Regions from separate parts of the Streptomyces sp. CNB091 genome, predicted to be linked through region 1. Evidence: riboswitches for the same ligand, from Rfam matches in the RefSeq annotation. Region 1 holds a riboswitch; the other holds the start of a gene.
The links. A riboswitch is a leader RNA that binds a small molecule or an ion and turns the genes downstream of it on or off. The one in region 1 is predicted to bind S-adenosylmethionine.

Region 1 (14,360 bases):
CTCTTCCCGGCCGCCTCCACGGCCCGCCGCGCCCAGGTCTCGTCCTCGCTGTAGCGGTCCCGGGCGGCCACGGTGAGGAGGGACAGCTCGGCGGGCCCGGTCGCACGGGCGGCGAACGTGAGCGCGGTGGAGTCCAGGCCGCCGGACAGCTCGCAGCTGATCCGGTCCAGGCCGCCGACATGGGCCCGTACGGAGGCGGCGACGGCGTCACCGAGTCTTCGGGCCCCCTCGGCCAGGGAGAGTTCGGCGGGCGGCGGCTCCCACCAGCGGTGCTCCGTGGGGCCCGGGGCGGCGGCCGTGCCCAATGTCGCGGCGGGCAGGGCCAGGCCGTACCCGGCGCCGGTCTCGTACACGCCCCGCCACACGACGCGGCGGCTCAGCGGGTGCGGGAGGAAGTCGAGCATGCGCAGGGCGAGCGCGCCGTCGTCCAGGGGTGCGCCGGTCAGGCGGGCGAGGACGGCGGGGCGGTCGGAGGCGATGGTTCCGGCCTCCGGGTGCCGGGCGTGGTAGACCCGGCGCAGCCCGGAGGCAGTGCCCCGGATCCAGGTCTCGCCGGAGAGCCGGGCGATCACGTGGTGGAGGCCTGGCAGCCGGGCGAGGCGGCGTTCCAGGCCGGCCCGGTCGCGGGCGCCCTCCAGGAGACCGGCGAGCACGGCCTCGGGGACCCGGTCCGGGCCGATGAGCACGAGGGCGTCGTCGCCCCGGCGGAGATGGCTCACCTCGCGAACCAGCGGGCGGGCGACGACCCAGGGCCGCCCCGAAGCGTGGGCGACGACCGGCGTCCCGCCCGTACCGGGGCGAAGGCCCGTGCTCGGGGACGAGCCCGCCCCCGGGGGGAGACCCGTGCCCGAGGGGAGGCCCGTGTCCGGGGGGAGTTGCCCGGCCACCGCCGCTCCCGCCGCACTGTCCGGCAGGACGACGAAGTAGTCACGCGGGTGGCCGGGCATGTTCACCTTCCGGAAGTTCTCATACAGCGCACAGGAGGCCGGGGGCCGGATCAGCTGATGCGACGGACCCAGTACTCCTTGTACGAGCCGTAGAAGTAACCGGCGGTCTTCTTCGAAAAGTCGCCCTGCTTGAACAGCGACGGCTTCACGTAAGCCTTCTTCCGCAGCTTCATGACACCTTCCCTTCTGTGCGGTTGATTCCGTTATGCCCAAGTGGCTTCCGCATAACGGAAGTTGTTTATGCGACTGCTGTTCACCACGTGAACACCAGAGCCATCATGTCCCGCAGTACCGCCGGTACGCATGATTCCGACTTACCGTCCGAAGTTGGCTGGATAGCGCGAGCGACGAGGTCCGGGGCGGGCCGCTCCGGACCGTCCCCACCGGGGCCGGGAACGTAGGCCGGGCGCCGTGTGCAGTCGCACACCACCGGGGCGCGGAGGTGAAGTGGACTGGACCACTGACCGGCTGCGGTCGCCGGACCGGGCGGTGAGCTGCCACGAGAGGGAGCGGCCCACCGGGGCAGCGGGGAACCAGCCGGGACGGACCTCCGGGCGGCTCCGCGTCCGTCCTGCCTCCGATCACGGGGGCGCGCCCCCGTGATCGGCGCCACCGCGCCGGCACTGCTGCCCCACCGGGAAGGTCGCGGCAAGTAGCCATTCGGCCATGGCCCGCACACCGGGCCGGCCCGCGTCGGCCCGCGTCGGCTCGCGTCGGGCCGCGTCGGCTCGCGTCGGGCCGCGTCGGCTCGCGTCGGGCCGCAGCGGCCCGTCGGGAAACGCCCCGTCGGGGAACGCCCGTCGGGGAACGCCACAGGGGCGGCACCTCCGCGAAGGAGATACCGCCCCTGTGGGACGTACGGCGAACTTCGATCAGCCGGAGGGCTCCCGGGCGGGCCCGGGACTCCGCGGCGGATCAGAAGTCCATGTCACCGCCCGGCATGCCGCCCGGGGCGGCCGCGCCGGCCTTCTCGGGCTTGTCGGCGATGACGGCCTCGGTGGTGAGGAAGAGCGCGGCGATGGAGGCGGCGTTCTGCAGAGCGGAGCGCGTGACCTTCGCCGGGTCGAGAATGCCCTCGGCGATCATGTCGACGTACTCGCCGGTCGCGGCGTTGAGGCCGTGACCGATCGGCAGGTTGCGGACCTTCTCCACGACGACGCCACCCTCAAGACCACCGTTGACGGCGATCTGCTTGAGCGGGGCCTCCAGCGCGAGCTTCACGGCGTTGGCGCCGGTCGCCTCGTCGCCCGTGAGGTCGAGCTTCTCGAAGACGGCCGAGGCCTGGAGCAGAGCCACGCCACCACCGGCGACGATGCCCTCCTCGACGGCGGCCTTGGCGTTGCGCACCGCGTCCTCGATGCGGTGCTTGCGCTCCTTGAGCTCCACCTCGGTGGCCGCGCCGGCCTTGATGACGGCCACGCCGCCGGCCAGCTTCGCCAGACGCTCCTGGAGCTTCTCGCGGTCGTAGTCCGAGTCGGAGTTCTCGATCTCGGCACGGATCTGGTTGACGCGACCCTGAACCTGGTCGCTGTCACCGGCGCCGTCGACGATCGTGGTCTCGTCCTTGGTGATGACGACCTTGCGCGCACGGCCGAGCAGGTCCAGGCCGGCGTTCTCCAGCTTGAGACCGACCTCCTCGGAGATCACGGTGCCACCGGTGAGGATGGCGATGTCCGCGAGCATGGCCTTGCGGCGGTCACCGAAGCCCGGAGCCTTGACGGCGACGGACTTGAACGTGCCCTTGATCTTGTTGACGACCAGGGTGGAGAGCGCCTCGCCCTCGACGTCCTCGGCGATGATCAGCAGGGGCTTGCCCGACTGCATGACCTTCTCCAGCAGCGGGATCAGGTCCTTGACGCTGGCGATCTTCGAGTTGACGATCAGGATGTACGGGTCGTCGAGCGACGCCTCCATACGCTCCATGTCGGTCGCGAAGTACGCCGAGATGTAGCCCTTGTCGAAGCGCATACCCTCGGTGAGCTCAAGCTCCAGACCGAAGGTCTGGGACTCCTCGACGGTGATGACGCCTTCCTTGCCGACCTTGTCCATCGCCTCGGCGATCTTGGCGCCGATCTCGGTGTCGGCGGCGGAGATGGAGGCGGTCGAAGCGATCTGCTCCTTGGTCTCCACGTCCTTGGCCTGCTCCAGCAGAGCGGCGGAGACGGCCTCGACGGCCTTCTCGATGCCCCGCTTGAGGGCCATCGGGTTGGCACCTGCGGCGACGTTGCGCAGGCCCTCGCGGACGAGAGCCTGAGCCAGAACGGTGGCGGTGGTCGTACCGTCGCCGGCGACGTCGTCCGTCTTCTTGGCGACCTCCTTGACCAGCTCCGCACCGATCTTCTCGTACGGGTCCTCGAGCTCGATCTCCTTGGCGATGGAAACACCATCGTTGGTGATCGTGGGCGCGCCCCACTTCTTCTCGAGGACGACGTTACGGCCCTTGGGGCCGAGGGTGACCTTGACGGCGTCGGCGAGCTGGTTCATCCCGCGCTCGAGACCGCGCCGTGCCTCCTCGTCGAACGCGATGATCTTGGCCATGTGAAGTGGTCCTCCCGGACAGGGGTGGATTTCTCCGGACCGAGAGGCGCCCGCGACGGACGGCCTGCCTGCGTGGTGGTTCCTTGCCCCACCGCGCCTGCGGGCCTCACCGGCCCGGTCCAAGTTTCTGTCACTCTCACCTGGAGAGTGCTAACGCCAATGATTAGCACTCGACCCCTGCGAGTGCAAGCGTCCTTCTCCGGATGTGGACAGCGGGGCGCCTCGAATGCGGGCGGCGCGGCGCCTCGGATGCAGGCGGCGGCGCACCTCGGACGCGGGACGGCAGCACGCCTCGGATGTACGCGGCGGCGCACCTCGGACGCGGGACGGCGACACGCGCCTCCCGGCAGGGCCCCCGGGACGCACGTAGGGCCCGGCTCCCTGATCCGGGGGCCGGGCCCTGCGTGCGTGAGTAGTGTCGTCGGACGACCGCGCCGAACTCAGCCGACGGCGAGCTTGACCATGTCGGCCTGGGGCCCCTTCTGGCCCTGCGAGATCTCGAATTCAACTCGCTGACCCTCTTCGAGGGTGCGGTACCCGTCCATCTGGATCGCGCTGTAGTGGACGAAAACATCCGCACCACCGTCGACCGCGATGAAGCCGTACCCCTTCTCCGCGTTGAACCACTTGACGGTGCCCTGAGCCATGCCTAACTCCCCTATTACTGGCCCTTGCACGGGACCGCACTTCGCGGACCCGGGTCGGAACTCACCCCCGACAGGAGAGGGTGTGCGGCGCCGCAGCGCGTCGACCGCGGCCGAATGTATCCGCCCAACTGCCCTCTGCAACAGGTCAATCGGACGAGAATTCTGGGCGCAGCAGAACACGCGAATATGCGGGTTTGCTGAGATTTACGGGCAAGTCGGGCCAGACAAAGGGCACTTATGCCGCAAGAGGTTCACGTACTTTGGCTGCATCTCATCGGAGCCGGGCGCATTCACATATGCGGGCGGCACGGGCAGCGGACGGGGCTTCCCCAACTGTACCGTGCTCAACCATACAGAATTGCCCCCTCCGCTTCTCTCGCGGAGGGGGCAACTGTGGTCACACGGAGGTGCGATGGGCCGCCGTGGAGCGGCCCGGGCGGTTCAGCAGCCGCCGGCGACGGCGGGAATGATCGAGACGCCCGCGCCGTCGGGCGTGACCGCGTCCAGGCCGCCCTCGAAGCGCACGTCGTCGTCGTTGACGTACACGTTCACGAAGCGGCGCAGCTTGCCCTGGTCGTCCAGGACGCGGGCCGCGATGCCCGGGTGGTCCTTCTCCAGGGACTCGATGACCTCGGAGAGCTTGGCGCCCTCCGCCGGGACCTCGGCCTGGCCGCCCGTGTACGTACGGAGGATGGTGGGGATGCGGACCTTGACGCTCATGGTGGGTGCCTTCCTGAAGTCTCGGGTGATCAGCCGGCGACGAGGCCCGCGGCGCGGAACGCGTCCAGGCTCGGCTTGATGGTCGCCGTGGCCTGCGAGGTCGCGGAGACCGCGTCCAGCGTCTTGAGGCCGTCGCCGGTGTTCAGGACGACGGTGGTGAGCGCCGGGTCGATGACGCCCGCCTCGACGAGCTTCTTCGTCACGCCGAGCGTCACGCCGCCCGCCGTCTCGCCGAAGATGCCCTCGGTGCGCGCCAGCAGCTTGATCGCGTCGACGACCTGCTCGTCGGTCACGTCCTCCACCGCGCCGCCGGTGCGGCGGGCGATGTCCAGGACGTACGGGCCGTCCGCCGGGTTGCCGATGGCCAGCGACTTGGCGATGGTGTTCGGCTTCTGCGGGCGCACCACGTCGTGGCCGGCCTTGAAGGCGGCGGAGACCGGGGAGCAGCCCTCGGCCTGGGCGCCGAAGATCTTGTACGGCCTGTCCTCGACGAGGCCGAGCTTGATCAGCTCCTGGAACCCCTTGTCGATCTTCGTGAGCTGGGAGCCGGACGCGATCGGGATGACGATCTGGTCGGGCAGCCGCCAGCCGAGCTGCTCGCAGATCTCGTACGCCAGCGTCTTGGAGCCCTCGCCGTAGTACGGGCGCAGGTTGACGTTGACGAAGCCCCAGCCCTCGCCGAGCGGGTCGCCGATGAGCTCGGAGCAGAAGCGGTTGACGTCGTCGTAGTTGCCCTCGATGCCGACCAGCTCACCGCCGTACACCGCGGCCATGACGACCTTGCCCTGCTCCAGGTCGTGCGGGATGAACACACAGGAGCGCAGTCCGGCCCGGGCGGCGGCGGCGCCGACGGCTCCGGCCAGGTTGCCCGTGGAGGAGCAGGAGAGGGTGGTGAAGCCGAAGGCGCGGGCGGCCTCGACGGCGATGGCGACGACGCGGTCCTTGAAGGAGTGCGTCGGGTTGCCGGAGTCGTCCTTCACGTACAGGCCGCCGGTGACGCCCAGCTCACGGGCGAGGTTGTCGGCCTTGACGAGCTTGGTGAAGCCGGGGTTGATGTTGGGCTTCTCCGCGACGTCCGCGGGCACCGGCAGCAGCGGGGCGTAGCGCCAGATGTTGTTCGGGCCGGCCTCGATGCGCTTGCGCAGCTCCTCCGGGGAGCCGGTGGGCAGGTCGTAGGCGACTTCCAACGGCCCGAAACAGGACGCACAGGCGAAAAGGGGGCCGAGGTCGAAACGCTCGCCGCACTCGCGGCAGGAAAGCGCCGCGGCGGGGCCGAGATCGACGGCCGGGGCGGAAGAAGCGGTCGTACCTGCAACGGTCTGAACAGCCATGATGGCGGAGGTCCCTTTCTCCTCATCTTCCCTACGACGCATTTCGCCGCAAGACGGAATTGGCACCTTCCCCACCGTGACCTCGCGGTCGGCAGGAGGGTTGCCGGGACTTCAACGGGCCGTTCCCTCAGTCCCTCTGGATGAGCTCTTATGGCGCTGGATCTTCGATCCAGGCGTTTATGCGCGCTCCGACCCCGACATGCGACGGCCATCCGCGTTGTTCAAGACTGTAACCGAAGCACCGGACCGTTGAGATAGTCGTCCGAACCGCGAGATGGATCACACACAGGGAGTGCCGACCGTGCTCGAAGAGGTGGAACGCTGGCTGACCAGGCGTTCCTGGTCGTCCGGCGACCGCCCGCTGAACCGGCTCACCGACGCCCGGGACGCCGATCCGCACCGCACGTCCGTGAGCGTGGTGCTGCCGGCGCTGAACGAGGAGGCCACGGTCGGCCGAATCGTGGCGACGATCCGCCGGGAGCTGATGGAGAAGGTCCGGCTCGTCGACGAACTCGTGGTGATCGACTCCGGCTCCACCGACGCCACCGCCGCCGTGGCCCGGGCGGCCGGCGCCCGGGTGGTCCACCGGGACGCGATCCTGCCCCGCGTCCCGGCCCTGCCCGGCAAGGGCGAGGTGCTGTGGCGGTCACTCCTGGTGACGAGCGGCGAGATCGTCTGCTTCGTCGACGCCGACCTCAGGGACTTCTCCGCGGACTTCGTCTCGGGCACGGTCGGACCGCTGCTCACCGACCCGTCCGTCCAGTTCGTCAAGGCGATGTACGACCGCCCGCTCGGCGACAGCGCAGGTCAGGGCGGTCGGGTCACCGAGCTGGTGGCGCGCCCGCTGCTCAATCTGCACTGGCCCCAGCTGGCCGGGTTCGTGCAGCCGCTGGGCGGCGAGTACGCGGTGCGGCGGTCCCTGCTGGAGCGGCTGCCGTTCCCGGTCGGTTACGGAGTGGAGCTGGGCCTGCTGGTCGACGCGCTGCACACGGTGGGCCTGGACGCGCTGGGCCAGGTCGACGTCGGCGTACGGAAACACCGCCACCAGGACGGGCAGGCGCTGGGCCGGATGGCGGCGGCGATCTACCGCACGGCGCAGCTGCGGCTCTCCCGGGGTCATCTGGTGCGGCCCGCGCTGACCCAGTTCGAGCGCGGCGACGACGGCTTCGTACCCCGCACCCATGCGGTGGACACGGAGGAGCGGCCGCCGATGCGGGAGATCGCGGAGTACGCGGAGCGCCACGCGGCGTGAGGCGGTGGGCCGCATGACGCCCTGAGGCGTTTGGGGGCTTCCCGAACGGGCTAGGTTCCGCTACATGGTCTCCGAGCACGCCGAACACGAAACCGAACCCGGATCCGAACCCGCGGCCGCCGCCTCCACCGCCCAGGTCCTCGTCGCGTCCAACCGCGGCCCGATCTCGTACACGCTCGGCGAGGACGGGACGCTCGACGCCAAGCGCGGCGGCGGCGGTCTCGTCTCCGGGCTGAGCGCCGTCGACGACAAGCTGTGGGTCTGCGCGGCCCTCGGCGACGGGGACCGCGAGGCGGTGCGGCGCGGGGTCGGCGAGGCGGGCGTGCGGATGCTCGACATCGACGCCGAGGTCCACGCGGACGCGTACAACGGCATCGCCAACTCGGTGCTGTGGTTCGTCCACCACCTGCTCTACCAGACGCCCGTGGAGCCGGTCTTCGACGCGGAGTTCCGCCGCCGGTGGGCCTCGTACGAGACGTACAACCGGGCCTTCGCCGAGGCACTCGCCGAGGAGGCGGGCCCCGGGGCGTCGGTCCTCGTGCAGGACTACCACCTGGCCCTGGTCCCCGGCATGCTCCGTGAGCTGCGCCCGGACCTCAGGATCGGCCACTTCTCGCACACCCCGTGGGCGCCCGTCGACTACTACCGGCTGCTGCCCGACGACATCGCGGAGCAGCTGCTGCGCGGCGTCCTCGGCGCGGACCGGGCCGCGTTCCTGACCCGCCGCTGGGCGGACGCGTTCATCGGCTGCTGCACGGAGATCCTCGGCGGCACGGGCCGGACGAGGATCGGGGTGCACGGCCTGGGGGCCGACGCGGACTTCCTGCGCCGGCGCTCGCACGAGGCGGACGTGGACGAGCGGATGGCGGCGCTGCGGGAGCAGGTGGGCGAGGGCCGGAAGACCATCGTCCGGGTGGACCGCACCGAGCTGTCCAAGAACATCGTGCGCGGCCTGCACGCGTACCGGGCCCTGCTGGACGCCCACCCCGAGTGGCGCGAGCGCGTCGTGCACATCGCCTTCGCCTACCCCTCCCGGCAGGACCTCGCCGTCTACCGGGACTACACGGCGGCGGTGCAGACCCTGGCCACGGAGATCAACCAGTCGTACGGCACGGAGACCTGGACGCCGGTCGTGCTCCACGTCAAGGACGACTTCGCCCGCTCGCTGGCCGCGTACCGGCTGGCGGACGTGGCCCTGGTCAACCCGATCCGCGACGGGATGAACCTGGTCGCCAAGGAGGTCCCCGTCGTCTCCGACCACGGCTGCGCGCTGGTGCTGTCGCGGGAGGCGGGGGCGTACGAGGAACTGGGCGAGGACGCGATCGTGGTGAACCCGTACGACGTGGTGGGCACGGCGGAGGCCCTGCACGAGGCGCTGACGATGAGCGCCGACGAACGGTCCGGCCGCACGAAGCGCCTGGCCGAGGCGGCGACCGCGCTGCCGCCGCAACAGTGGTTCCTGGACCAGCTGGAGGCGCTGCGGCAGGGGTGAGGGCTCACGGGACGGGGGCCCTGCTCGGCTGGGCCACGGCCACGGACGAGAAGACGGGAGCTGCGGGACGGGTCGAGGACACCTACCTGGTGCGGCTGACCGAGCCCCTACCCGCGGGCCGGGCTGCTCTCGGCACGCTGCTCGTGACCGCGAAAGCCTGATGCCCGGCCGGGACCCCCGTCGGGGCCCTTCTCCTACAGCCGCTCGGCCAGGGCCGCCAGGAACGCGACCACGGCGGCCGGGCCCGGCACCGACAGGTCGGCCCGCTCGGCCAGTTCGGGCACCTCGGCGCTGCCGCTGCACACCAGGAGGCCGGGGATGCCGTCCGGGCCCTCGGTCCGCAGCTTCTCCACCGCCGCGAACGCGGCGAGGTCCCCGAGGTCGTCGCCCGCGTAGATCACGGACTCGGCGTCCAGCTCCGCGACGAATCTGCCGAGCGCGACGCCCTTGTCCATACCGGGCGGGCGCAACTCCAGGACCTGGCGGCCCGGTTCGACGATCAGCCCGTGCTTGGCGGCCAGCTCGCCCAGGGGCCCGCGCAGCGTCTCGAAGGCCGCCTGCGGGTCCTGGGCGCGCCGGGTGTGGACGGCGACGGCCTGCCCCTTCTCCTCGATCCAGGTACCGCGCCACGAGGCGAACTCGTGCAGGAAGCCGGGGAGTTCGGCCCGCGCGGCGGCGACGCCGGGGTGCGGGGCGGGGGTGTTCACGGTGCCGGTCACGGCGTCCCAGCGTTCGGCGCCGTAGTGCCCGAGCACGACGAGGTGCTCCAGTCCGGGGACGCCCGCGAAGCCTCCGTAGCGCACCGCGACGCCCGCCGGACGGCCGGTGATCACGGCGACGGCGGCGACCTTCGGCGCGAGCGCCGCGAGCGCGGCCACCGTGCCGGGGTGGGCGCGGGCCTGCTCGGGGTCCGGGACGATGTCGGCGAGCGTGCCATCGAAGTCGAGGGCGACGACCGCGCGGTCGGGCCGGGCGAGGACGGCGTCGAGCCCCTCGCGGCCGGCCGGGGTGGTCGGGTTCGGCAGATGTACGGAGTGGCTGCCCATGGGGCGAGCTTATGCCTTGAGCGGGTTGTTCACGAGCCTTGTGGGCCGTCGCCCCTCCTTCTCCCCGCGCCCCGCACCCCGGCCCCACCGGCCCCGCCGGCTTGACAGTCGTTCCCCCACGACTCCATGATTCCATTAATTGACTAATGGAATTGAGGTGAGGTGCGTGGCGGACACGGGCACTCCGAACGCGACGTCCGGCAGCTGGGCGCTGGAAGCCCGCGGCCTGGGCAAGCGCTACCGACGCGGCTGGGCACTGCGCGACTGCTCCTTCCGGATCCCGGCCGGCCGCATCTGCGGTCTGGTCGGCCCGAACGGCGCGGGCAAGAGCACCCTGCTCGGACTGGCGACCCGACAGGTGCAGCCGACCACCGGCGAGCTGCGGATCTTCGGCGTACCGGTCGACGACCCCGCCGTGCTGCCCACCTTCGCGTTCCTCGGCCAGGAGAAGCCGCTGTTCAAGCGGTTCACCGTGGCCGACACCCTGCGCATGGGCGCCGAGCTGAACCCCGCCTGGGACGCGGCCGCGGCGACACGGATCGTCCGCTCGGGCAACATCTCGCCGCACGCGAAGGTCGGCACGCTCTCCGGCGGTCAGCGCACCCGCGTGGCCTTCGCGCTCGCCTTCGGCAAGCGGCCGGACCTGCTGCTCCTGGACGAGCCGATGTCGGACCTCGACCCGCTGGCCCGCGACGAGATGAGCACCCTGCTGATGGCGGAGGCCGTCGAGCGCGGCACCACGGTGGTGATGTCCTCGCACATGCTGACCGAGCTGGAGGACATGTGCGACTACCTACTGGTCGTCTCCGAGGGCCGGATCCGGATGGCCGGTGACGCCGACGCGCTGGTCCCGGCCCACGCGCTGGTCACCGGGGTGGCCCGGGACGGCTCGCTGCCGCCCGAGCTGGCCGACCACACCGTCGTCGAAACCCGCCTCCAGGGGAGGCAGTTCCAGGCGATGATCCGGCCGAAGGCGCCGATCCCAGCCGATTGGGAGAGCGCCGAACCCTCCCTGGAGGAAGTCCTCCTCGCCCATCTCCGCTCCCCGGACGCGCCCTCGCTCTACACCCAGGGCGCCCGCGTCGAGGCCGAAGGGACCCAGGCCGCATGAGTACCACCCTCACCGAGAAGCCCGCCGAAACCGGCTCCGGACGCCGCCTGCTGCGCGGGATGCCGTGGCTCGTCGTACGCCAGCACCGGACCGCGCTGACCTGCGTCCTCGGCCTCACACTGCTGACCGCGCTCTGGATCGCGTACGAGCGCCACGAACTGGGCCAGCTGCTCGACGCGAGGGGCTGGCCGGAGAAGGACGCGGGCCAGCCGCTGGAGGACAACCGCGGCTACGAGTACATCACCTCCATCCTCGGCGGCCTCCCCCTGATCCTCGCCGTCTTCATCGGCGCCCCGCTGATCGCGGGCGACCAGGAGAACGGCACCGCGCAGCTCGTCACCACCCAGTCGGCGACCCGCCGCCAGTGGCTGATCACCAAGCTGGGCCTGGCCTACACCCTCGCGCTGGTCTCCGGCGTGGTGCTCTCGGCGCTGTTCACCTGGTGGTGGAAGCCGTACCGCTCCGTCTTCCTCAGCGACTGGATCGACGGCGTCATCTTCGACAACACCGGCCCCGTCCTGCCCGCGCTCCTCCTCTTCCTCACCGCGGCCGGCATCACCATCGGCGCCCTGATCCGCCGGACGCTCCCGGCCATGGTGGTCACGTTCCTCTTCACGGCAGTCACCACCATGTTCGTCTGGGACGAGGTGCGCCGACGCCTCGGCGACACGCACCTCTTCACCTACCCGATGGGCAGCGAACTCCCGGCCCGTTACGCCGAGGCGTACGAGGTGGACCGCTGGGTCGGCAGCGCCGACGGGACCCTGTACGGCTGGGGCACCTGCGCCGAGGCGACCGAGAAGGCGCAGAACGCGTGCATCAAGGAACACGGCATCGTCAACGACGTGATCGAATACCTCGACTACAGCCAGATGGCGCCGATGCAGTGGACCGCCGCAGGCATCCTGCTCGCCGGGACAGCCCTGCTCACGGCGTGCACCCTGTGGCGGGTCACCCGCCGCCCGCTGTGAAGACCGCCCTCTCCTCCTACGTGAAATGTCGCAAGCGAGCGGAAGGTGAAGACCGTGGTCGTGTTCCGCATCGACCGGCGCAGTGGAGTGGCGACCTATCTCCAGATCGTCCGGCAGGTCGAGCAGGCGCTGCGCATGGGCGCGCTGGAGGAGGGTGACCGGCTGCCCACCGCCGCCCAGGTCGCCGCGACCACCAAGGTCAACCCGAACACGACCCTGAAGGCCTACCGCGAACTGGAGCGCATGGGCCTCGCCGAAGTGCGCCAGGGAGCGGGCACGTTCATCACCCGCTCCCTGGCCCAGCCCCAGTCCGGCCCCGGCTCACCGCTGCGCTCCGCCCTCGCCGAATGGCTGGACCGGGCCCGCGCCGAGGGCCTCACCGGGCAGGACGTCACGGCCCTGTTCCACGCGGCGTTCGAGAGCGCGTACCCGGGCGAGGCGCCGGACTGACCGACCGGGACCGACCGGCCGCGCCTGACCCGCGCCGGACCGACCGGCGCCGCACCGACCGCCCCGTCCTGACCGGCGCCGGACGACCGACCGGCGTGGGTCAGGCGCGGTTGTAGCGGTAGCCGCTGCCGTGGGCCGGGCCGACATCGTGCTGGATGCCGGACCCTGCGACGGCGAAGAACGAGGGGTCGGTGTCGCGGCACATACCGGTGGAACGGGCCTGGTCCACCACGGCCGTACCGACGTTGATCCGCTGCCCGCCGTCCGCCACGGACGTCAGCTTCGCCGTGTACTCGCAGTGCCCGGAGCCCTGTACGTCGGCGACGAGGGTCACCGCGCTCTGCCCCGGCGACACCCGCCGGACGACCACGGTGTGGGGCTGGAGGACGTCGTACTGGGACGCGATGGTCCAGGTCCCGACGAAGTGCTGCGGCACCCGGCCGTCCGGGGCGGGGGGATCCGGGTCCGGGGCGGGCGGTTTCGCGGCACCCCCGGAGCCGCCCGCCCCCGACGAACCGGCCCCGCCCTCCGCGGCGCCCCTGCCGGAGGCAGCCGCCCCGTCGCCCCCGGACGACCCGCCGCCTCCGGAGGCGGAGCCACCCCCGCTACCGGCGTCCTGCCCGTTCTGACCGTCACCACCGTCGCCGCCCTGGCGCTTCTCCGTCCCGTTCTCCTTCTCCTTCTCCTTCGCCTTCTCGTTCTCGCCGTCCTTGCCGTCCGCGTCGTCGCTCTTCCCGGAGGGCGAGGCGGCAGAACCGGAGGGGGCGCCACTGCCGGCGGGCGGCGCGGTGGACCCTCCGCCACGGGCGTCGGTGGCGCCACCGGGGTCCCGGTTGAGGAAGGCCGTCGTGCCGCCGGCTGCCAGCACGGCGACGACGACGGCCGCGACGATCCAGGTACGCCGACGGCGATGCCGAGGCCGGTCCCCGGCCGGAGCGGGCGGGAGAGCGGGCGTCGAGTCGGCTGTCGGCGTACCCGGGCCGTCGCCCTTCGCCGACGCCGGCCGCAGATCGACGGTGCCGAGGTCGCGAGGAGCGGGGGCGGAGGCGGAGGCGGAAGCGGCCGGGGGCTCGGCGCTCCCCGGTACGGCCACGGCATCCTCGGCATCCGGCGCGTCCACGCCTCGCGGCACCTCCGGGGCGTCCAGGGCCTCCGGGTCACGCCGTACGTCCAGACCCACCGGCCGCTGCGCGGCATCAGCGACCGCCGCGCCCTCAGCGTCATCCCCGGCCTCCGGCGCCTCCACGGCCTCCGGCACCTCCGGCACCTCCGCGTCGAGCAGCAGTGCCGACTGCTGTGCCAGCCGGGCCAGGAGCACCGGCGGCAGCCAGGCGCCGCGCAGGGCGGCCGAGGACGGCGCAAGAGCCAGCGCCTCCAACAGCGCTTCCACACCCGGGCGTTCGGCGGCGCTCTTGACCAGGCAGCGTTCGATCAGCTCGCGCAGGGGGGTGTCCGTCACCGCGGCGAGGTCCGGCGGGGACTGGACGATCCGGAACATCACCGCGTGCTGGTTGCTCACACCGGACCCGAACGGCAGGCGCCCCGTGACCGCGTACATCAGCACACAGCCCAGGGAGAAGACGTCCGCCCCGGGCCCGGTCTCCTCGCCGAGGATCTGCTCGGGCGCCATGAAGCCGGGCGAGCCGATGACCATGCCGGTGCTGGTCAGCAGGGACTCCACGGAGACCTGGAGGGCGCGGGCGATGCCGAAGTCGATGACGCGGGGGCCGTCGACGGTGAGCAGGACGTTGGACGGCTTCAGGTCCCGGTGGACGATCCCGGCGGCATGGATGCCGCCCAGCGCCCGCAACAGCCCTTCGGCCAGGACGTGCACCGACTCGGCGGGCAGCGGACC
Region 2 (14,360 bases), on a different contig from region 1:
GCTCGCAGGCCAGCCAGCCGCCCTCGTAGGCTCCCGCGAGTCTCGCCGGGTCTCCGTCGAAGCCGAAGTCCGGGTCGGCGGGGAGTTCGGCGGGGGTCCGGCCGCTGCGGACGGCTTCGGCCAGTTCGGGGGCGATGGTGTCGGCGGCGCGGTCCTCGCCCCGGTAGGCGGTCCAGTCGGCGAAGCCCTCGGAGAGCCAGACCGGGGTGGCGGTGGAGGTGCTGGTCCGGGTGGCGACATGGGTCGTCTCGTGGGTCAGGACGATCCGCTGCCCGAAGCTGCCCAGGGTGGCGTACGCCTGTGGGTTGACGATCACCCGGTCGGCGATGGCCGGGCGCTCGCCGGTGCCGCCGACCTCGCCGGTGGTGACGGCGGCGATGCCCCGGTAGTCGGACTCCGGCGAGCCCAGCAACCCGGCCATGGACTCGACGGAGTCCGGGACGAGGACGACCACCCGGCGGGTCCAGGGCCTCGGCCAGGCGTCCGAGACGGCCGGCACGGCGAGGTCCACGGTGTCGGCGACCTGGCGCAGCTCGCCCTTGGACTGGCCGACGCCCAGGACGATGCTGTGGGCGCCCTCGACGACCTCGACGTCCCCCTGCTGCCACAGCTGCCCGGAGGCTCCCTCGGCGGGCCGGTCGGCGGTGATGTACCAGCGCTCGCCGTCGCGCATCAGCTCCAGGACGCGGCGGGTGGCGACCGGGGCGGTGTCGTACCCGTCGATGCGGTAGCGCAGCTCCACGTCGGCGGTGGCCCACTGCCCGTCCTGCTGGGTGATGTCCTTGACGTCGTAGGTCCAGGACTTCAGGGGCACGTCGGCGAGCCGGTCCAGCTCGGTGCGCTGGGCGGCCCGCAGCTTCGCGGCGTCCGGCGCGAGGCCGTCGACGTACCCCGCCGGGTCGTGGGCGAGGACGGCCGCCGCGCGGCGTTCCAGGGTGGCGTCGAGGGCGCCGGTGGTGAGGTGGGTGTCCGTGTCGGCGGGGGCCGTGCAGGCGGCCGCGGTCAGGAGCACGGCGAGCAGCGGGCCCGCCGCCCGCCGTCGTCCCCGGGGGCGTCCCCCTCGCGCGTCACGTCCTCGTACGGCCACCCTGCCGATCGTACGGTCAGATCCTGTCGTACGGTCAGATCCGGGTCACCGAGGAGACGGGCATCATGCCGACGGGATCGTAGCGGACCGGGGCGCCCGGGTAGGGGGCGTGGATGACCTGCCCGTTGCCGACGTACATGCCGATGTGGCTGGCGTCCGCGCGGTAGGCGACCAGGTCCCCCGGCCGCGCCTGGGAGAGGGGCACCATGCGGCCCGCGTGGCGCTGGGCCTGGGAGGTGCGGGGCAGGCTCACCCCGGCCTGGGCGTAGGCCCACTGCATCAGGCCGGAACAGTCGAATCCCGAGGGCCCGTTGGCGCCCCAGACGTAGGGTCTCCCGAGCGCCTGGTGGGCGGCGGCCACGGCGGACATCGCGCGGCCCGAGCCGGGTGCGACGCCGGAGAGGTCGGGCGGTCCCTCGCGGCCGGAGCGGGAGGCCCGGTCGAAGGTGGCGCGTTCCTCGGGCGGCAGCGAGTCCAGCAGCCGGCGGGCCTCGCGGAGCTTGGACTCGACGGCGCGCTTGTGGCGGGTGACGGCGGCCCGGTTGCGCTCCAGCTCCGTCAGGGCGCGGGTGGTCTCCGCGCGGGTCTGGGCGAGCTTGCGCTGCGCGTGCCGCAGCTTGTCCAGGGTCATCGCCTGGCGGGCGCCGGCCCGGTCGAGGGCGGCGGCCCGCTCCAGGTAGGTGTCCGGGTCGGCGGAGAGCAGCAGGGCGAGCGCCGGGTCGATGGAGCCGGTGCGGTACTGCGCGCCCGCCATCGCGCCCAGCGCGTCGCGCATCCGGTTGACGCGTTCCTGGCCCCGGGCCGTGGCGTCCTGGGAGCGGTCCGCCTCGCCGCGCAGCCGGTCCACGCGTTCCCCGGCCTCGTTGTAGCGCTCGGTGGCCTGCTCGGCCTCCCCGTAGAGGCGGTCGACGGCTGCCTTGGCGCTCTCGCGGGTCTCCTTCGGGTCGGCGCTCGCCGGGGCCCCGGTCAGCGTCGCGGCCGCGGTGGCGGCGGCCGCCGAGACGACCGTGATCCGGACGCCTCTGGTGAAGCCGGACGGTGTGGAACGGCGATGGGACACCACAGGTAGCCGCACTCCCTTCCGCTGACGCGGTAGTGCGCAGCCCCTGCCGCCCGGGACGGGCGGACGGAGACCGGGAGCTGCGCGGCAGCCAGACAGTAATCGCGCGACTACGCACCGGCAAAAGACCGCGCCGGTGGCGGCGGAGGGGTACAACGCCGCCGCCCCGCCGGTGACCTTGGTCTCCGGCGGGGCGGTGCGTCAGTGTGGTGCCCGACGATTCCCTCGTTCGGGCGTGCCGCGGGCATGCCGTGACGTCAGATGCGGACGCCGAACTGGAAGGTTCCCATGTAGTCCATGGACTCGTAGCGGACGTTGGTGCCCGGCTTCGGGGCGTGCAGGACCTGGTTGTTGCCGGCGTAGAAGCCGACGTGCGCCAGATTGTTGAAGAAGACCAGGTCGCCCGGCTTGAGCTGGCTGCGGCCGATCTTCGTGCCGTCGTTGTGCTGGGTGAACGTGGTCCGGGTGATGGAGACGCCGGCCTGGGCGAAGGCCCACTGGGTCAGCCCGGAGCAGTCGTACGAGTTGGGGCCCGAGCCGCCGGAGACGTACGGCTTGCCGATCTGCGTGGCGGCGGCGGCCAGGGCGGCGGCTCCACGGCCGGACGCGGGGGACTCGTTGCCGAGTTCGACCCGGTCTCCGGCGGCGCGGCTGGCGCGCTGCTCGTCCTTCTTGATCTTGGCGCGCTCTGCCTGGGTCAGCGTGTTGAGCAGCCGCTGGGCGTCGGCCAGTTTGCCCTGGTACTTCTTCTTGTTCTCGCCGAGCGCCTTGCGGACGTCTGCGAGGTCGCCGAGCTTGTCCTGGGCTTCCTTGCGCTGCTGGGCGAGGGTGCGCTGCTTGGACTGGATCTTCTGCAGCGACTCCGTCTGCTTGACCGTCAGCTGGTCGAGCGCGGAGGCCTGGTCGAGGAAGCTGTCCGGGTCCGAGGCGAGGAAGAGGGCCACGGAGGGGTCGATGCCACCGGAGCGGTACTGCGCGGTGGCGATCGAACCGAGTTCGGTGCGCAGCGTGTTGAGCTCGGCCTGGCCGCGGGCGACCTTGTCCTGGAGCGCGTCGACTTCCTTCTTCAGGTTGTCCTGCTGCTCCTTGGCCCCGTTGTACTTCTCGGTGGCCGCCTCGGCCTCGTGGTAGAGATCGTCGACCTTCGCCTTGACTTCGCTCTTGCTCGGCTTGGGGTCGGCGTGGGCGGCCTGGGAGGTCAGGGCCACGGCCGCGGCGGCGGTCGCGGTGAGCACGGTCACGCGGGTGCGGCTCGGCTGCTTGGGACGACGGTGGGACGCCACGAAGGCGAGCTCCTTCTTCCTCAGAGCCGCCTACCGGGCTGTGGGGGAAAGATTCCCCGGCTCCGTGCACATGACGGACTCGGCGGTTCCTTCGCCGCCACCCCCGATGGGTGATCAACCGTGCGAAGGTTCGAGGCCTGACCCTAGTGACCATCTTGTGATCAGTTCAAATCCTCACAGGATTTTTCTCGTCACACCAGGCACTTCTTTACTCTCAACCCCACCGCGCGTAGCGGCGACTTGACGGTACGTTCCCAGAAATCCGGCATGCCACACATGTCACGCATGTTCCGCTAGACGCGCGAAAGGCGCTTGAGGAGCAAGACGGACGCGACCGGCCGCGCGCCGGCCTTGGCCACGCCGTCCGCCACCTCCCGGTCGGTGGAGACGACCACCACGGGCCGCCCCGGCGGTTCCGCGCGCGCCAGTTGACGGATCAGCTCGTCCGCCGTGACCCCGGCCTTGCTGAACAGCACCCGTACGCCCCGGGGCGGGGCCAGCAGCACCGGGGCGGCCAGTTCGGCCCCGTCGAAGACGCAGGTCATCTCGGCGCCGGTCTGCGCCGCGAGCACCGAGAGCCCGCCCAGCAGCCGCAACCGCTGCTTCTCCAGCGGCATCTGGGGATAGCCGGTCTTGGTGACGTTGTAGCCGTCCACGATGAGGTGGGCCTGCGGCAGCGCCAGCAGCTGGTCGAGCAGCGCCGGATCGGTCTCCGAAAGGGCCCTGGCAGCGATGTCCTTGGGTGACATCCGGCCGGGCTCCACCGCGTCCACGGTGTCGGCGGGACGTGTCGTCGCCGGGGGAAGCGCCAGCTCCCGCCGCAGCCCCGAGGCCGCGTCCAGCACGGTGTCCAGGAGCAGCCGCAGCCGCATGTCCTCCACCGAGCGGCCCTCACGCGCGGCCCGGCGGCTCGCCTCCAGGGCCGCCTCGGCCTCCCCCAGCCGCCCCTTGAGCCGACGCGACTCGCTCTCCGCGGCGGAGAGCTGGGCGGCCGACTCGGCGCGTACGGTGTCGGCCTCGGCGGCGCCGCGGCGCAGGGCGGCCTCGCCGCGCTTCACCTCGCTCAGGGCGCTGCGCAGCTTGCGGTGCAGCGACTCGGCCTCCTTGCGGGCCGCCTCCAGCTCAGTGCGCAGCCGCTCGGTCTCGGCGCGGGTGTGGGCGCGGGCCCGCTCCAGCTCCTCGCGCAGGTGCTCCAGTTCGCGCCGGGTCTCCTCGTCGGCCCGTTCCGCGTCGGCGCGCTGGACCTCCTCGCCGGCCGATTCGACCAGCTTGACCCAGCCGACCGGGCGCAGCACGTAGGCGGCCGCGGCCACATCGAGGGGATCGGCGGCGGCGGGCGGCGAACCGGCCTCCAGCGCGCCGGTCAGCTCCGGCTGGGACTGGCCCAGCCGCTCCCCGATGCGCTGACGGAAGAGGGCGTCGCTCTCCAGGGCGGCGGCCATCGCGTTCCCCGCGAACTTCGCCCGCCGGGTCGGGGTGAACCGGGCGTACTGTCGTAGCTGGGCGGGCAGTTCGGAGACGGTCAGGCCACCGAAGGCGTCCGAGACCAGCGCGATCACCCGCCGCCGGACACCCTCGGGCAGCGGACGGCCGAGCACCTCCGCACCGCCGTCGGCCTCATCGGCCGGTCCGGCGCCGCTGGTCGGCTGATCCACCGTCCGTCACCCCATAGATATGTCGAAGGGTGCGCTCCCTCAGGAAGCGGCACCCGGCCTGTCCACCAGTTCGATCTGGTCCACCGCGTTGCACCAACGACAGCGGACCGACTCGATGGTCTCACTGACGACCTCCCGCTCCTCGACACTCGACTCACCGGCCAGGTCGAGATGCACGTACTCCACGACCTTGGAGGAGCGGGTCACGTCGAAGCGCGTGAGATTGCCGCACAACGTGCAGCGCCAGCGGGTCCCGTCGGTCGGCAGGGGAACCGTCGTCATCGTTGCGTCCTCTTTCGTCGTCGCCAGGAGCCCGCGCCGGGCGCGCCGCCGCGTCTCCACCTGTCTACGTCAAGGATCTCGCGGTGCGCCGTCGAACTGCGGAATTCCTGGCGTAACCCTACGGCCTCGCGTATAGGCATCGGCACGGCGAGGCGCTTCATCCGGTTCTCCACCGGTACGTCATGCTCTGTCCATGATCGATGGGCGGCAGACCGACCGGCGGACCACGGCGGGGAGGATCCGGGACGCGGCGGCGTCGAGCGGCGCCCCGGTCACCTACGGGCTGATCGCCGTCTGCGGTGTGATCTTCCTGATCAGCCCGCTCTCCGGGTTCGGCGGCGCCGGCCACGGGAGCGAGGACGCGCTTCTCGCCGCGCAGGCCGGGTACTTCGAGCGGTGGGGGGTGATCCCCGCCGAGCTGTGGGCGGGGTCCACGCATGCGCTGATCACACCGTTCACCGCGCTGTTCGTGCACGGCAGCTGGCTGCACCTGCTGGGGAACCTGCTGTTCCTGTACGTGTTCGGCGCGATGGCCGAGGAGCGCATGGGCCGGTTGCGGTTCGCCCTGTTCTACGTGGGCTGTGGCTATGTGGCCCTGGTCTGCTACGCGGCGGCGCACGCGGACTCCGGGCAGACGCTGGTCGGTGCGTCGGGGGCGATCTCCGCGGTGCTCGGCGCGTTCCTCTACCTCTTCCCCCGGACCCGGGTGACCAGCCTGTTCCCGTTCCTCTTCTTCCTGCCGCTGCGCTTCCCCGCCTGGATGGTGCTGGTCTTCTGGTTCGGGCTCCAGTGGGCGGCGGCCCAGGGGGCGGGCAGCGGGCCCGGGGTGGCGTACCTGGCGCATGTGGCGGGCTTCGCGGCCGGGTTCCTGTGCGCCTGGGTGAGTTATGGACGGAGAGCTAGAGTGAAGGTTCCAGCCACCGAGGGAGACAGCCAGCCGTGATCACCGCGATCGTGCTCATCAAGACCAGCGTGGACCGGATTCCGGAGATCGCCGAGGCCATCGCCGCGCTGGACAGTGTCAGCGAGGTCTTCTCCGTCACCGGCACCTACGACCTGATCGCCATGGTCCGGGTCGCCCGGCACGACGACCTCGCCGACGTCATCCCCGGCCGGATCAGCAAGATCCCGGGCGTCGAGGGCACCGACACGCACGTGGCGTTCCGTACGTACTCCCAGCACGACCTGGAAGCGGCCTTCGCCATCGGCCTCGACGCGTAGGGCCTGACGACGGGCCCTGGGGAACACCGGCGACGCACCTCGGCCGGGGACAGGCGGCGCGCCTGTCCCCGGCCGAGGTGTTTCATCAGAACGTGTCAGACCTGGGCGGCTTCGCCCCGGTCCGGGACGCAGCGGCCGTCCTCGGTGCGGTAGTTCCACCGGGCGCCCTCACGGACCAGCTCGGAGACCGCCCGCAGGAACCGGTCGATGTGCTCGTCGGGCGTACCGGCTCCGAAGCTGACGCGGATCGCGTTGAGCGAGCGCTCGCCCGGCTCCGCCTCCGGCGCCCCGCACTCGCCCGGGTCCTGCGGGTCGCTGCCGAGCAGGGTACGCACCAGCGGGTGGGCGCAGAAGAGGCCGTCGCGGACGCCGATGCCGTACTCGGCGGAGAGGGCGGCGGCGAAGTGCGAGCTGTTCCAGCCGCGCACCACGAAGGAGATGACGCCGACCCGGGGGGCGTCGTCGCCGAACAGCGAGAGCACTTGCACCTCGGGCACCTCGGCGAGCCCCTCGCGGACCCGGCCCACGAGCTGCTGCTCCCGGGCGACCAGGCCCTCGAAGCCGGCCTCGGTCAGGGCCTTGCAGGCGGAGGCGATGGAGTAGACGCCGATGACGTTGGGCGAACCGGCCTCGTGGCGGGCGGCCGTGGTGTGCCAGTCGACGTCCACGCCGCCGTCGGCGCGCCGGGCGACCTTGCGGGACGCGCCGCCGCCGGCGAGGTACGGCTCGGCGGCCTGGAGCCAGTCGGCGCGGCCGGCCAGGACGCCGGAGCCGAAGGGCGCGTAGAGCTTGTGGCCGGAGAACGCGACCCAGTCGACGTCCAGTTCGGCGATGTCCACGGGGTGGTGCGGGGCGAGCTGCGCGGCGTCCAGGACGATCCGGGCGCCGTGTGCGTGGGCGGCGGCGGCCAGTTCCCTCACGGGCCACAGCTCGCCGGTCACGTTGGACGCGCCGGTGACGCAGACGAGAGCGGGGCCGTAGGGGTCGCGGTCGGCGAGCGCGTGCTCCAGGGTCTCGACGGCCTGCGCCGGGGTGCGGGGCGCGTTGAGGTAGGTGACCTGGGCGTCGCGCCAGGGCAGCAGGGACGCGTGGTGCTCGGTCTCGTAGACGAAGACCTGGCAGTCGGCGGGGATCGCGGCGGCCAGCAGGTTGAGGGAGTCGGTCGTGGAGCGGGTGAAGACCACCTGGTCGTCCGCGCGGCAGCCGAGGAACTCCGCGACCGTACGGCGGCTGTTCTCGAAGAGGTCGGTGGAGAGCTGCGAGAGGTAGCCGGCGCCGCGGTGGACGCTGCCGTAGTACGGGGCGTACGCGGCGACGTCGTCCCAGACCCGCTGGAGGGCCGGGGCGCTGGCGGCGTAGTCGAGCGCGGCGTAGGTCACCTCACCGCCGGTGACGAGCGGGACCGTGACGTTCTGCCCCAGAACGGGCAGGGGGGCACAAACCGACGAGTCGGGGGCAGCGGTGGGGACAGACATGACGAACTCCCGTAACAGGCAGGCGAAATCCATGCGCCGGCAGTACGCGGCAGCGCAGGGGGGAAGAGAAAGGGTGCGCGGAAGGAGGGCGGTCAGCCCTGGGCCCGCCGTTCGGGTCAGGCCGGATCAGGGAGCGGGATCCGGTGCGTGCAGCTGCAAGGCGGAGGATTGAGGCAACGCGGATGGGGTCTCCCCTGCTCAAGCGAAGCCGAGAGCTTGGGGAAGTTGGTGATTGACGACAACGCCGCAGATGTGCGTGCCGGATCCCGCGAGCCCGGCCTGACCCGAACGGCGGGCCCTAGCGCATTCGCTTGCTCACAGAAGACTCCCTAGGGACCAGGACCCCGGGGGCTGGCATCCGCTGGATGCCGAGGGGCCCGCGCTTGCCACAGACCTCGCTGCCTGCGGCCTGGTCTTCACCCGGGGCACCCCGCCACGGACGGAGGGTTGCCGGACAGCGGGCCGGGGCCGTAGTCGCTGTCACTCATGACCTGCGCAGCATCTTGCCATACGTGTGCACACACGCAAGGGCGCAGTCCGGCATCCGGACTGCGCCCTGTGTCACACCGTGGGGGCCGCGGGCGGCTCCGTCGCGCGTTCAGGCGTTACTGGCCACCACCCAGCGCTCCAGGGCCCGCTTGGCGGCCCCGGAGTCGATGGCCTCGGCCGCGACGAGGATCTTCGCCGCGAGCTGTTCGGCCAGCGTGCCGGGGCCCGGGTCCAGGGCGACCAGGGCAGCCGCCGAGTTGAGCAGCACCGCTTCTCGTACCGCGCCGCCCTCCCCGTCCAGCAGCCGGCGGGCCACATCGGCGTTGTACGAGGCGTCGGCGCCGCGCAGCGCCTCGACGGGGACGATGGGCAGCCCGACCTCGCGCGGGTCGAAGGGCTCCTCGCGGACCGCGCCGTCGCGCACCACCCAGACCCGGGAGGTGGCGGTGGTGGTGAGCTCGTCGAGACCGTCGTCACCGCGGAAGACCAGGGCCGAGTTGCCCCGGTCGGCCAGCACGCCCGCGACGATGGGCGCCATCCGGGCGTCGGCGACGCCGACGGCCTGGGCGCGGACCTGGGCCGGGTTGGTGAGGGGGCCCAGGATGTTGAACGTGGTCTGCGCGCCGAGTTCCTTGCGGGCCTTGGCGGCGTACCGCAGCGCGGGGTGGAACTTCACGGCGAAGCAGAAGGTGATGCCCGCCGCTTCGGCGACCTCGACGACCCGCTGCGGGGTCAGCTCCAGGTTGACGCCGAGCTTCTCCAGCACGTCGGAGGAGCCGCTGGCGGAGGAGGCGGCCCGGTTGCCGTGCTTGACGACCTTGGCGCCGGTGCCGGCGATGACGATCGCGGACATGGTCGAGATGTTGACCGTCCTGGCGAGGTCGCCGCCGGTGCCGACGATGTCGACGGTACGGCCCGGCACGTGGATGGTGTTGGCGTGGGCGTACATCGCGCGGACCAGTCCGGTGACCTCGTCGACGGTCTCGCCCTTGGCCCGCAGCGCGACGGCGAACCCGGCGATCTGCGCGTCGGTGGCCTCGCCGCTCATGATGCGGTCCATGGCCCAGGCGGTCTCCTCGGAGCTGAGGTTCTCGCCGCGCAGGAGGGGGTTCAGGAGGCCGGGCCAGGAACGGTCCGCCACGCTGTCGCCGCCGTTCGGGGTCACAACGTTCATGGTCCGCTCCAGGGTCCACAGCCGGTCAGGAAAGATGGCTCCACCCTATCCAGCCGGGGAGACCGCGAAGAGCCCCGTCCATCGAATGGACGGGGCTCTCACGGTGGCGATCAGTTCAGGTGATCAGTGGTGGCCGTGGCCCTCGCTGATCTCCTTGTACTCCTCGGGGGTCGCCTTGGGGATCTGGTTCCCGTCGGCGAAGTACCCCTTGCTGAGCTTGGCGCGCAGCTTCTGCACCGGGGAGATCTTGCGCTTGACGCCGTTCTCGTCGACCGCGGGGCCGAGGTCGAGCGGCTGGTACTGCTCGTGCGCCGTGAGCGTGTGCAGCTGCCCGGGGCTGAGCGGCTCGTGGATCTCGACGAACTCACCGTGCGGCAGGCGCTTGATGATGCCGGACTCGCGACCGTGCAGCACCTTCTCCCGGTCGCGGCGCTGGAGGCCGAGACAGATCCGCTTGGTGACGATGAACGCGATGACCGGTCCGACGAAGAAGAAGATCCGGACGAACCAGGTGATGGCGTTGATCGACAGGTGGAAGTGCGTGGCCCACAGGTCGTTTCCACCGCCGACGAGGCCGATGAAGTACGCCGTGATCCAGGCGACGCCGAAGCCCGTACGGGTCGGGGCGTTGCGCGGACGGTCCAGGATGTGGTGCTCGCGCTTGTCGCCGGTGACCCAGGACTCGATGAACGGGTACACCGCGATCGCGGTGAGGACCACGCCGAAGCCGACCAGCGGGATGAACACGCCCAGGGCGAGCGTGTGGCCCCACAGGTTGATCTCCCAGCCCGGCATCACACGGACCAGACCCTCGGCGAAGCCCATGTACCAGTCGGGCTGGGCACCGGTGGACACCTGGTCGACCCGGTACGGACCGAGCGCCCAGATCGGGTTGATCGTGGCGATGGCCGAGATGGCCGCGATGACGCCGAAGACGAGGAAGAAGAACCCTCCGGCCTTCGCCATGTACACGGGCAGCAGCGGCATGCCGACGACGTTCTTGTTGGTCCGGCCGGGACCCGCGAACTGCGTGTGCTTGTGGTAGAAGACCAGGATCAGGTGCGCCACCAGCAGGCCGAGCATGATGCCCGGCAGCAGCAGGATGTGGATCGAGTAGAACCGGGCCACGAAGTCGTGGCCGGGGAACTCGCCGCCGAACAGGAACATCGAGATGTACGTGCCGACGATCGGCACGGACAGGATCGCGCCCTGGGTGAAGCGGACACCCGTACCGGAGAGCAGGTCGTCCGGGAGGGAGTAGCCGGTGAACCCGGTGAACATGCCGAGCACGAACAGCAGGAAGCCGAAGAGCCAGTTGATCTCGCGCGGCTTGCGGAACGCGCCCGTGAAGAAGACGCGCATCATGTGCACGAACATCGCGGCCAGGAAGATCAGCGCGGCCCAGTGGTGGATCTGCCGGACGAGCAGACCGCCGCGGACCTCGAAGCTGATCTTCAGGGTCGAGGCGTAGGCCTCGGACATCCGGATGCCCTGCATGGGCTCGTACGGACCGTGGTAGACGATCTCGCCCATGCTCGGCTGGAAGAACAGCGTCAGATACACACCCGTGAGGATGATGATGATGAAGCTGTAGAGCGCGACCTCACCGAGCATGAAGGACCAGTGGTCCGGGAAGATCTTGCGCATGTTGGCCTTGGCGAGGCCGTAGATGCCCAGCCGGCCGTCCGCCCAGTCGGCCACCCGCTCGCCGGCCGGAGCCTTGCGCTCGCTCGCCGGACCGGCGGCGGAGGGGTTCTTTGTCGGAGTACTCATCCGCGCTCCCAGAAGGCAGCACCGACGGGCTCGTCGAAGTCGCCGAGCGCCTCGAGGTTGCCCTCGCTGTTGACACCGATCCGCAGCTGCGGAAGGGGGTGGCCGGCCGGACCGAAGATGACGCGAGCGCCGTCGGAGAGGTCGAAGGTGGACTGGTGGCACGGGCAGAGCACGTGGTGCGTCTGCTGCTCGTACAGGCTGATCGGGCAGCCGACGTGGGTGCAGATCTTGGAGAACGCGACGATGCCCTCGTGGGCCCAGGCCAGTTGGCGCTTGTCCTTGATGTCGGCCGGCTCGATGCGGACGATCATCAGGGCCGCCTTGCCCATCTGCGTCTGGAAGTCGTGCGACTCCGGGTCGAGCCCCTCGGGCATGGCGAAGGCCAGCGACCCGACGGTGATGTGCTCGGGGCGCAGCGGCTTCATCGTGTTCATGTTGATGAGCTGCTTGCCCTCGGCCCACAGAGTGGTGCGGAGCTTCTTCTCCGGCAGCGGACCGAGGTCGCGCAGCAGGACCACGCCGGAGAGCGGCACCAGGGCCAGCGCACCGAACATGGTGTTGCGGATCAGCTTGCGCCGACCGATCGCGGACTCCTCGGCGCCGGCCTTGAAGTCGGCCAGGACCTGCGCCTTGACCTCGGGCGGGGCCTCGATCGGGTGTCGGTCGGCGGCGACCTCGACGTCGGACATCAGGGTGCGCGCCCAGTGGACGGCTCCCGCGCCGATGAAGAAGAGCGCCGCGCCCAGGGTGAGCCCCAGGGAGAAGTTGAGCGCGCTCACATGGCCGAAGGGCCAGATGTAGACGATCTTGTCCACCGGGAAGATGACGTAGGAGGCGATGAAGCCCACCGTCGCCAGCATCGAGAGGGTGAACATGAACGCGACGGCGCGTTCCGAGCGGTTCGCGGCGCGTTCGTCGAGGTCCTGGATGCGCGGCTGGTGGGCCGGCAGCCCCGGGTCGGCGAACGGGTCGTCGTGACGCTCCACCGCGCCGTGCGCGGTCTCCTGCACCACAGGCAGGTTGTCTTCTGGAATCTGTTGGCTACTCATGACTTCTTGGCCTTAGCGGTGTGGGCCGCGACCCAAACGGCGACTGCGACGAGCGCGCCGAGTCCGAAGATCCACGCGAAGAGACCTTCGCTGACCGGACCGAGACCGCCGAGGGCCAGGCCGCCGGGGCTCTCCGTCTCGTCACCGTTCACGGTCTCGATGTACGCGATGATGTCCTTCTTCTCCTGCTCCGGCATCGTCGTGTCGGGGAAGGAGGGCATGCTCTGCGGGCCGGTCTGCATGGCCTCGTAGATGTGCTTCGGGCTCACGCCTTCGAGGTCGGGGGCGTACTTGCCCTCCGTCAGGGCTCCGCCCTTACCGGTGAAGTTGTGGCACTGGGCGCAGTTGGTGCGGAACAGTTCGCCACCGTTGGCGACGTCCGCGCCGGCGGGGTCGACCTGCTTGTCGGTCGGCGTGATGGGACCGGCGCCGAGCGACGCGACGTACGCCGCGAGCTGGTCGATCTCCGCCTGGGTGTAGATGACCTTCTTCTTCGGTACCTGGGCGCCCGGCTGCTGCGCGGGCATACGGCCCGTACCGACCTGGAAGTCGACGGCGGCGGAGCCCACGCCCACGAGGGACGGCCCGTCGGTGGTGCCCTGACCGCCGGTTCCGTGGCAGCTGGCGCAGCCTACGGAGTAGAGCTTCTTGCCCTCTTCGATGGCGAGGGACTGGGCGGTTTCATCGGCCTGCGCCTTGCCCGCAGGCGCGAACGCGGCGTACAGCCCCCCGGTAGCCGCCAGCGCGAGGAGTAGTACGACGACCGCCGCCAGCGGATGGCGTCGTCGTGCGGAGAGCTTTTTCACGGATTACCCCGGTGTCAGGATCTTCTGCGTCGATGGTGGGCGGGTGCGAGCCCGGTTACTTGATCATGTAGATCGTTGCGAACAGGCCGATCCATACGACATCGACGAAGTGCCAGTAATAGGACACGACGATGGCTGCGGTGGCCTGGTCGTGGGTGAACCTCTTGGCCGCGTACGTTCTGCCGAGGACCAGCAGGAAGGCGATGAGGCCGCCCGCCACGTGCAGGCCGTGGAAGCCGGTGGTCAGGTAGAACACCGATCCGTACGGGTCGGACGAGAGGGAGAGCCCCGCGTCCTTGACCAGCTCCACGTACTCGAGGACCTGGCCGCCGATGAAGATCGCACCCATCACGAACGTGATGATGAACCAGGTGCGGAGCTTCTTCACATCGCCCCGCTCGGCTGCGAAAACGCCGAGCTGGCAGGTGAGTGAGGAGAGCACCAGGATCGTGGTGTTCGTCGCCGAGAACGGGAAGTTCAGATGATCGGACATCTCCTTCCAGTAATCGGGTCCCATCACCGATCGCAGGGTGAAGTACATCGCGAAGAGGGCCGCGAAGAACATCAGCTCGGAACTCAACCAGATGATGGTTCCGACGCTGGTGAGGTTCGGCCGATTGACCGACGGGTGCGCGTGCCCGGTTTCTACTGTCGTTGCTGTCGCCACGACCGACATTATGTCGGTCGCTTATCCCGCCCTCACCCCGGGGGGTGCCGTTCGGTGTGTCCGTACCGTCTGCAGGGGTCGCACCCTGCGCCGAACGGCCCATCGGAAGGTCGTCATTACCGGTGCTGACGGCCGGTCGGGCGGAGTACGATCCGCGCATCGGTTCATGCCCCGAGAGCCCCGACGACGTCGATGTCACGGAGGAACAATGCAGGCGACCGCCACGGTCCTGGTCTACAGCGACGACGCCAACATCCGCGAGCAGGTGAGGCTGGCAGCCGGTCGCAGGCCTGCCGCGGACGTGCCACCGGTGGAGTTCCTGGAGTGCGCGACGCTCCC

Region 2: another riboswitch for S-adenosylmethionine. It lies ahead of D581_RS0111810 (aminotransferase class V-fold PLP-dependent enzyme); the one in region 1 lies ahead of thrC (threonine synthase).

The regions. Positions count from the first base shown of each region.
Region 1 covers NZ_KB898999.1:190,470-204,829, forward strand. Annotated here, with positions in the region: gene D581_RS0119030 (asparagine synthase-related protein) at 1-947, opposite strand, end outside; gene D581_RS1000000140815 (keywimysin-related RiPP) at 998-1,120, opposite strand; gene groL (chaperonin GroEL) at 1,863-3,485, opposite strand; gene D581_RS0119045 (cold-shock protein) at 3,926-4,132, opposite strand; gene D581_RS0119050 (MoaD/ThiS family protein) at 4,574-4,852, opposite strand; gene thrC (threonine synthase) at 4,882-6,183, opposite strand; SAM riboswitch class I at 6,203-6,330, opposite strand; gene D581_RS0119060 (glucosyl-3-phosphoglycerate synthase) at 6,485-7,435, shown strand; gene D581_RS0119065 (trehalose-6-phosphate synthase) at 7,500-8,927, shown strand; gene D581_RS1000000141330 (hypothetical protein) at 8,924-9,088, shown strand; gene otsB (trehalose-phosphatase) at 9,122-9,973, opposite strand; gene D581_RS0119080 (ABC transporter ATP-binding protein) at 10,140-11,084, shown strand; gene D581_RS0119085 (transporter) at 11,081-12,055, shown strand; gene D581_RS0119090 (GntR family transcriptional regulator) at 12,101-12,505, shown strand; gene D581_RS0119095 (serine/threonine-protein kinase) at 12,606-14,360, opposite strand, start outside.
Region 2 covers NZ_KB898995.1:3,576-17,935, reverse strand. Annotated here, with positions in the region: gene D581_RS0111845 (hypothetical protein) at 1-1,087, opposite strand, end outside; gene D581_RS0111840 (C40 family peptidase) at 1,122-2,150, opposite strand; gene D581_RS0111835 (C40 family peptidase) at 2,405-3,430, opposite strand; gene D581_RS0111830 (NYN domain-containing protein) at 3,724-5,085, opposite strand; gene D581_RS0111825 (hypothetical protein) at 5,125-5,367, opposite strand; gene D581_RS0111820 (rhomboid family intramembrane serine protease) at 5,561-6,310, shown strand; gene D581_RS0111815 (Lrp/AsnC family transcriptional regulator) at 6,307-6,588, shown strand; gene D581_RS0111810 (aminotransferase class V-fold PLP-dependent enzyme) at 6,684-8,063, opposite strand; SAM riboswitch class IV at 8,438-8,555, opposite strand; gene trpD (anthranilate phosphoribosyltransferase) at 8,662-9,726, opposite strand; gene qcrB (cytochrome bc1 complex cytochrome b subunit) at 9,850-11,499, opposite strand; gene qcrA (cytochrome bc1 complex Rieske iron-sulfur subunit) at 11,496-12,548, opposite strand; gene qcrC (cytochrome bc1 complex diheme cytochrome c subunit) at 12,545-13,354, opposite strand; gene ctaE (aa3-type cytochrome oxidase subunit III) at 13,410-14,030, opposite strand; gene D581_RS0111780 (DNA-binding transcriptional response regulator) at 14,230-14,360, shown strand, end outside.